3 regions of the Microcoleus sp. LAD1_D3 genome follow, and region 2 is predicted to be linked to each of the others. Evidence: riboswitches for the same ligand, from Rfam matches in the RefSeq annotation. Region 2 holds a riboswitch; each other region holds the start of a gene.
What was found. A riboswitch is a leader RNA that binds a small molecule or an ion and turns the genes downstream of it on or off. The one in region 2 is predicted to bind cobalamin.
Positions count from the first base shown of each region.

Region 1 (2,201 bases), on a different contig from region 2:
AGAGAACATTCCCTCTTTATAATTAGCATCAGATCGCAGCATATCAGCCAGCAAAACGTAACCGCCCTGATTGAGGATTTTGGCGGCACCGTTAGCAATATCAACAGCCGACATATACTGGCTACTTTCGCTAAAGAGAATAAGATCGTAGCAATGGGTTGCTTTGAAGTCTTCAAACCTCGTGAGGTGGAAGATTGCCCGATCGCCCGTACACTTAAGAAAGCGCTGTTGTTGGAACGGATCGGGTGCGAGCCCTTCGACTGCAAAACCTCGATCGAGCAAATAAGCCGCATTTCCGCCAATCCCGCAGCCCACATCGAGTATCGTATGAGTGCCTTTGGGGATCGCATCCAACAGTTTTACAGTATAAGCTTGCTGAGCGAGGCGCAATCGTGCGATCGTTAGTTCGTCAGCGGGCACAGGTAGGGTTTCCCAATAGCCGTAGTGAAGGTAGGGCGAATCTGTCAGGCCCAAATAGTAATTAAGCGCTGCATTTTGGTAGCGAGTTACCTTGGAAATTTCGATGGATTTTGGCTGCGGCATTCGGAAAATTTAGTAAGTTTTAGGATTTAGGGCAGAGTTGAAATTCTTCCCAGCGCTTGCATACCTGTTCATAGCACTCAACAGGAGAAATTGCCAACCTTTGCAACAAATTGATATCAATGTGACCGTTGGCGATCGACAAAAATATAATGGCTGCCTTGGGTTCGTAGCTATCAATGATTTGCAGCAGATTTGAAACAGTATTTTCCTCTATTTCTAGTTGCTGCAAATAAACGGTTGCCTCCAAGTCGGAAATAAATTGCAGATCGTACTTGATAGTATCTACGCTCCAATTCACAGAACCGTTAATGGGAGTATTGATTTTGCAAGCAACCAAGCCTCGTCCTTGATGCAAAAAACCATTCCAAGCAGTATGTCCGATCGGCAAAATATTCTGGTGAATAAACAAGTTTTGCCAGTAGCCAAAACTACCCTGCCAAACACTATCTTCAATTCGCATTTCTTTTCCATTAAAATATTATACGCTTCAGAACACAGATCCAATTACATCAGCGTTCATCTGTGTTCATCTGCTTATATCTGCGGTTAAAAAACCCCAATCCAATAATAAAAAAAATAATAAACTCACCATCATCCATACCTCGCAGATGAAAAACAACAGGTAAACAAATCGGCGGGCATCCTGACTCAGAGATGCAATGATCTCATTACAGTTGCGGGACAGCGCCGGATTCGCACCGAACTTTCCCCCTTACGTCTGATGGCTGTTCTCCATCAGAGCCGATCGATATACGGGGATATTACCACTATTTGGAACATTTGACAAAAAACCGTCCGCCTATTCACCAAAGTCAATATTTTCATACAAATCGGCCAGCGAAATTTCCACAGCAACAGAGGTTAAACTCAGCCGATCGCCCATACAGCTATATTCCGAAAAAATCCACTTATTCGCATCAGTTTTAGAATATTGCTCGACCTGTAGCCGATATTGGTCGATTAATAAATACTCCTGAAAACTAGGAATACTGCGATAGGCAGCAAACTTTTCATCGCGGTCATAAGCTTTAGTACCTTTAGACAGCACCTCAGCAATTAGCAGCGGATTGGTAATTGTATCCGTCCGTCCAGATTGCAGCTCGATCGGGCGCGCTACCACCATCACATCCGGGTAAGTATAATTATTAAGCTGCGGAACCCAAAGCCGCTGATCCGATGCAAAAATACTGTAAGGTTTACCCTTAAGACTCACCCTCAAAATAGCATTTAAGATGCTCGTAATTTCATTGTGATCCGGTGTGCCGCCAGCCATCAGAACAATCTCCCCATTGATAAATTCATGCCGATCCTGAGAATTGATTTCCAATTCTAGATATTCCTCAGCGGTGTAGGTTTTGGTTTCAACTTGCGCGATCATACACAACGCTCTCCTTTAATCTACTCATTTCATTTTATCTTAAAAATTTGGCTGATTCAACAGAAAAGTAGATTTTAATCATGCTAAGAAACAGGCAAGATGCCTGTTCCACAAAGAGGGAATTTTCTGGTGGGGCGTGAGTTTGGCATCAAGAAGAGGCAAGATGCCTGTTCCACAAAGATTGAATTTTCTTGTGGGGAGTAGGGGTTGGGCCGAAGAGCCCGCCCGCGCGATCGCACTTAACAAACTTACCGCAGCGGGACAAAGTTATAGCCAGTGC
Region 1 covers NZ_JAUBSB010000008.1:90,798-92,998, forward strand. Annotated here, with positions in the region: gene QUA74_RS07050 (methyltransferase domain-containing protein) at 1-543, opposite strand, end outside; gene QUA74_RS07055 (hypothetical protein) at 563-1,003, opposite strand; cobalamin riboswitch at 1,160-1,304, opposite strand; gene QUA74_RS07060 (Uma2 family endonuclease) at 1,343-1,921, opposite strand; gene QUA74_RS07065 (ABC transporter substrate-binding protein) at 2,170-2,201, opposite strand, start outside.
Region 1: another riboswitch for cobalamin. It lies ahead of QUA74_RS07055 (hypothetical protein); the one in region 2 lies ahead of QUA74_RS14725 (energy-coupling factor ABC transporter permease).

Region 2 (2,201 bases):
CCTTTATACAACCCAATGACGTACCCAACTACGCCAGCCCCCATCGCCGCTTGAGACGCAAACAATAGACTTGAAATTTCGCTGCTAGCGGGTTCAAACAAATGATTAAACCAAGGTTTATAACCCGGTTGAATTTCCGTAATTGCTTTCTTAGCTTCGTCATCTGAACCGCCGTATTCACCCCGCACAAAAACGAGAGGAAACGCTGCCAGAACAATCACAGCGCCAGCCAACAGCCAATTTTCCCGCGAAGTAGATTGGTGATTTTTTGTAGGTTTTTGATTCACGGCTTATGACTCCTGCCTCAATAATTTCAAAGTTTCTAACTCCTGCTTCCCGTAAGAATGCAGCCAATTCCAGACCAATAGAGTCAGCAATCCCTCACTGATGGCTAGGGGTAATTGAGTGATAGCAAAGATGCCAGCAAACTTGAGAAACGAAGCCATAAAACCGCCACTTGCTGCCGGAAAAGCTAACGCTAATTGAATCGAAGTCGTCACATAAGTCAGCAAATCTGCCAAAGCCGCCGCACAAAAAATTGCTGCCCGCTGGCTACCAGTTCGCAACAGCAATTGATAGATAAAATACGCAGCGAAAGGGCCAACAATCGCCATCGAAAACATATTCGCTCCCAGCGTTGTCAAGCCGCCATGCGCTAACAGTAACGTTTGAAACAACAAAACTAAAGCCCCCAGTACCGCCATCACCGAAGGGCCGAATAAAATCGCACCCAAACCGGTACCCGTTGGGTGAGAACAACTCCCCGTTACCGAGGGAATTTTTAAAGCAGAAAGCACAAAAGTAAACGCACCGGCTAAAGCTAGCAATAGTTTAAGTTCCGGGTGTTCTTTTGTAATGCGAGTAATTGAGCGCAAACCTACTGCAAAAAAAGGCAACGCCACCATCCACCAAAATGCAGCCCATTGCACCGGCAAAAAACCTTCCGAAATGTGCATAGCTGCGGCGGGCGTTGCCGATCCCAGGACAATATAACAACTCAAGCCAGCCATCAATCCCAAGCTGACCAATTTCCGATTTTTGGCCTTCACACTGAACCTCGCAGATGAGACTATGTAAACTAACACATCGGCGGGCATCCTGACTCAGAAAGCGACAAAACTCTCATTACAGTTGCGGGACAGCGCCGGACTTGCACCGAACTTTCCCCGTTTCCTCTAACGGCTGCTCCCCATTAGAACCGACTGGTTAGACATAGTTTAGTCGATCGCGTAAGTCTCAGCAAATCTTTTACAAAAATTACTTCAGATTAACTAAGTCAAAATTACCTCTCATCTTCTCTTATCTTCCTTCGCGTCTTCGCGGTTCGTTCAATAAATACTATTGTCAAACAAATCAAAGGTATAATGTTAGTGAGTTTTGAGGAAAGCAGCCATGTTAGATTACAAATTTCCGAGGCACTGGCCCTCAGCCGATGAACTACCCGACTCTGATGAAACGCCTGTGGATAACGAACTGCAAGAATTAATACCAGGATTGCTAAAAGCAATATTGCTCATACTTTGGGCAGAACGCATGGACTGGTTTTTTGGCATAGATATGGGTATCTATTATCACCCCGACAAACCTGCCATTGTGCCCGATGCTTTCTTGAGTTTAGGTGTAGAAAGGTTTTATGATGAAGAATTGCGTCCCAGTTACGTGCTGTGGGATGAAAATGTTCTGCCAACTTTTGTGCTGGAAGTAGTTTCCCCAAATTATCGAAAAGAATACACCGCAAAGTTGGAGGAATATCAAGCTTTAGGCGTACTTTATTACGTCATTTATTCTTCCCGCCGCCGCCGTAAACCCCGTTTAGAAGTACATAAGTTAGTCAATGGGAAGTACGAATTACAGCCCGGACATCCAGTTTGGATGCCAGAGATTGGTTTGGGGATTGGTTGTGAAAAGGGAAATTATTCTGGGGTGACAAGGGAGTGGTTGTATTGGTATGATGCCGATGGAAAACGTTATCTGACTCCTGAAGAAAAGGTGAAAGAATCAGCGCAACTCGCCCAACAGGAATCACAGCGCGCCGATCGATTGGCCCAACGTTCCGATCGACTAGCTCAGCGATTGCGGGAGTTGGGGATAGATCCTGATAATCTGGGCTGATGGCAATCAAGAGTACCAGACTGACCGACTCTAGACGCTCAGAAACCGGGTTTTTCAACCGAGATCGATCGTCCTCAAGGGAGGATTTT
Region 2 covers NZ_JAUBSB010000022.1:2,106-4,306, reverse strand. Annotated here, with positions in the region: gene QUA74_RS14730 (energy-coupling factor ABC transporter substrate-binding protein) at 1-287, opposite strand, end outside; gene QUA74_RS14725 (energy-coupling factor ABC transporter permease) at 291-1,010, opposite strand; cobalamin riboswitch at 1,072-1,218, opposite strand; gene QUA74_RS14720 (Uma2 family endonuclease) at 1,393-2,112, shown strand.

Region 3 (2,201 bases), on a different contig from region 2:
CTGTTGCAAATGTCCGATTTTGATGTTGAATCGGCGCAGCGGGGCATTATTTATATTGATGAAATTGACAAGATTGCTCGCAAAAGCGAAAACACTTCGATCACCAGGGATGTATCGGGAGAAGGAGTGCAGCAAGCGCTGCTAAAAATGTTGGAAGGAACAGTGGTTAATGTTCCCCCGCAAGGCGGTCGCAAACATCCTTACCAAGATTTTATTCAAGTTGACACTAGCAAAATTCTATTTATTTGTGGCGGTGCTTTTGTCGGTTTGGAAAAAATAGTTGAACAGCGTTTGGGTAAAAAATCCTTGGGCTTTATTCAGCCAACAGAAAGCGACAGCAACTCAACTTTGCCGGCGAAGGATAAGCGGGCCGCTGATATTTTGCAGCAGGTACAGCCCGACGATTTAGTCAAGTTTGGTTTGATTCCTGAGTTTGTGGGGCGGATACCGGTGGTGACGGTGATTTCGCCGCTGGATGAAGCAGCTTTGATGCAGATATTGACCGAGCCCCGAAATGCGCTGGTGAAGCAGTATCAAAAGCTGTTGAAGATGGACAGCGTGGAGTTGGAATTCCAGCCGGAAGCGCTACGGGCGATAGCCCAGGAAGCCTATCGTCGCAAAACTGGCGCCAGAGCTCTCCGCAGCATTTTAGAAGAGTTAATGCTCGATGTCATGTACGAGTTGCCTTCTCGCAAGGATGTGGCTAACTGTATGATTACTCCTGAAATGGTCGAGAAGCGATCGACTGCGGAATTGCTGTGGCATCCCGCTTGGCACAAACAGCACGAAACTGCATAATTTGTAATCTGTAGGGTGCTTGTGGCGCACCCTACAAACTACTAGACAAGCCCCCAGATTTATCCCTGGGGTGGCTTTCTCCAATCTAAAATCTAAAATCTAAAATCGATTGGCGGCAAGTGCGGTATGATGTGATTTCGCGATCGGTTCTAGCGGGGAGCAGCCGTTAGAGGAAACGGGGAAAGTTCGGTGCAAGTCCGGCGCTGTCCCGCAACTGTAATGAAACCCTTGTGGTTTCTCAAGTCAGAATGCCCGCCGATATCTAACTCACTTTTGAACGCATCTGCGAGGTACGGATGATGGATGGAATTAATGCGGCTGTACGCACAAAGCACAGTCTATTTGTTTGCACTGCTTGCGCTAGTGTTTGGAAAAACGGCAAGCGCGAAGGTAAAAGCGGCGGTCAACAATTCATGGAAAATTTGTCGCAACTCGCTAAAGATTGGGAGTTTTCTGATAAGTTTGAGATTCAAGAGGTTGAGTGCATGAGTGCTTGCAGTCACTCTTGTGCGGTGTCTTTTGCTGCTGTTGGAAAGTACACTTATCTGTTTGGCGATTTACCTGCAAATGAGTCGGAAAGTATCGAGGCTGTACTCGAATGCGCGGGTCAATACTATGCTAAATCGGACGGTTTGTTGCCTTGGTCTGAGCGTCCTCAAGCTCTGAAAAAAGGCGTTTTAGCAAAGATTCCACCACTACCAAATTAGATAGGTTTGTAGTAAGGATTTTATTTTTTTCCTTTCCTTCTAGTTCCCAGGCTCTGCCAGGTGACGCATACCCAGAGGCTCTGCCTCGTATTAAAAGCGCTCCTTTATTCCAGCGAGGCAGAGCCTCTAGATTAGCATTCCCAGGCAGAGCCTGGGAACGAGATATCCCATCACCCAATAAGCACAAAATTATCAATGCACAAAATTCCTGTTACTGTCATCACTGGTTTTCTCGGTAGTGGCAAAACTACCTTAATTCGCCACTTATTGCAAAATAATGAAGGTCGCCGCATTGCTGTTCTGGTGAACGAATTTGGCGAAATTGGAATTGACGGAGAACTGCTGCGCGATTGCCAAGTTTGCGACGAAGAAGAAAATGTCAGCAGCAATATTGTTGAATTAACAAATGGTTGTCTTTGCTGCACTGTTCAAGAGGAATTCTTGCCGACTATGCAGGAATTGTTGAAGCGCAGAGAACAAATTGATTGTATTTTAATTGAGACTTCGGGCCTCGCACTTCCTAAACCTTTGATTCAAGCTTTTCGCTGGCCGGAAATTCGCACTGGTGCTACAGTGGATGGTGTTGTTGCTGTTGTCGATTGCGAAGCTATTGCTAGCGGTACTTTTGTCGGTGATATGGATGCTTTGATGGCACAGCGACAGGCTGATGATAGTTTAGATCACGAAACTCCGATC
Region 3 covers NZ_JAUBSB010000048.1:42,063-44,263, reverse strand. Annotated here, with positions in the region: gene clpX (ATP-dependent protease ATP-binding subunit ClpX) at 1-798, shown strand, start outside; cobalamin riboswitch at 926-1,072, shown strand; gene QUA74_RS22265 (DUF1636 domain-containing protein) at 1,095-1,505, shown strand; gene cobW (cobalamin biosynthesis protein CobW) at 1,701-2,201, shown strand, end outside.
Region 3: another riboswitch for cobalamin. It lies ahead of QUA74_RS22265 (DUF1636 domain-containing protein); the one in region 2 lies ahead of QUA74_RS14725 (energy-coupling factor ABC transporter permease).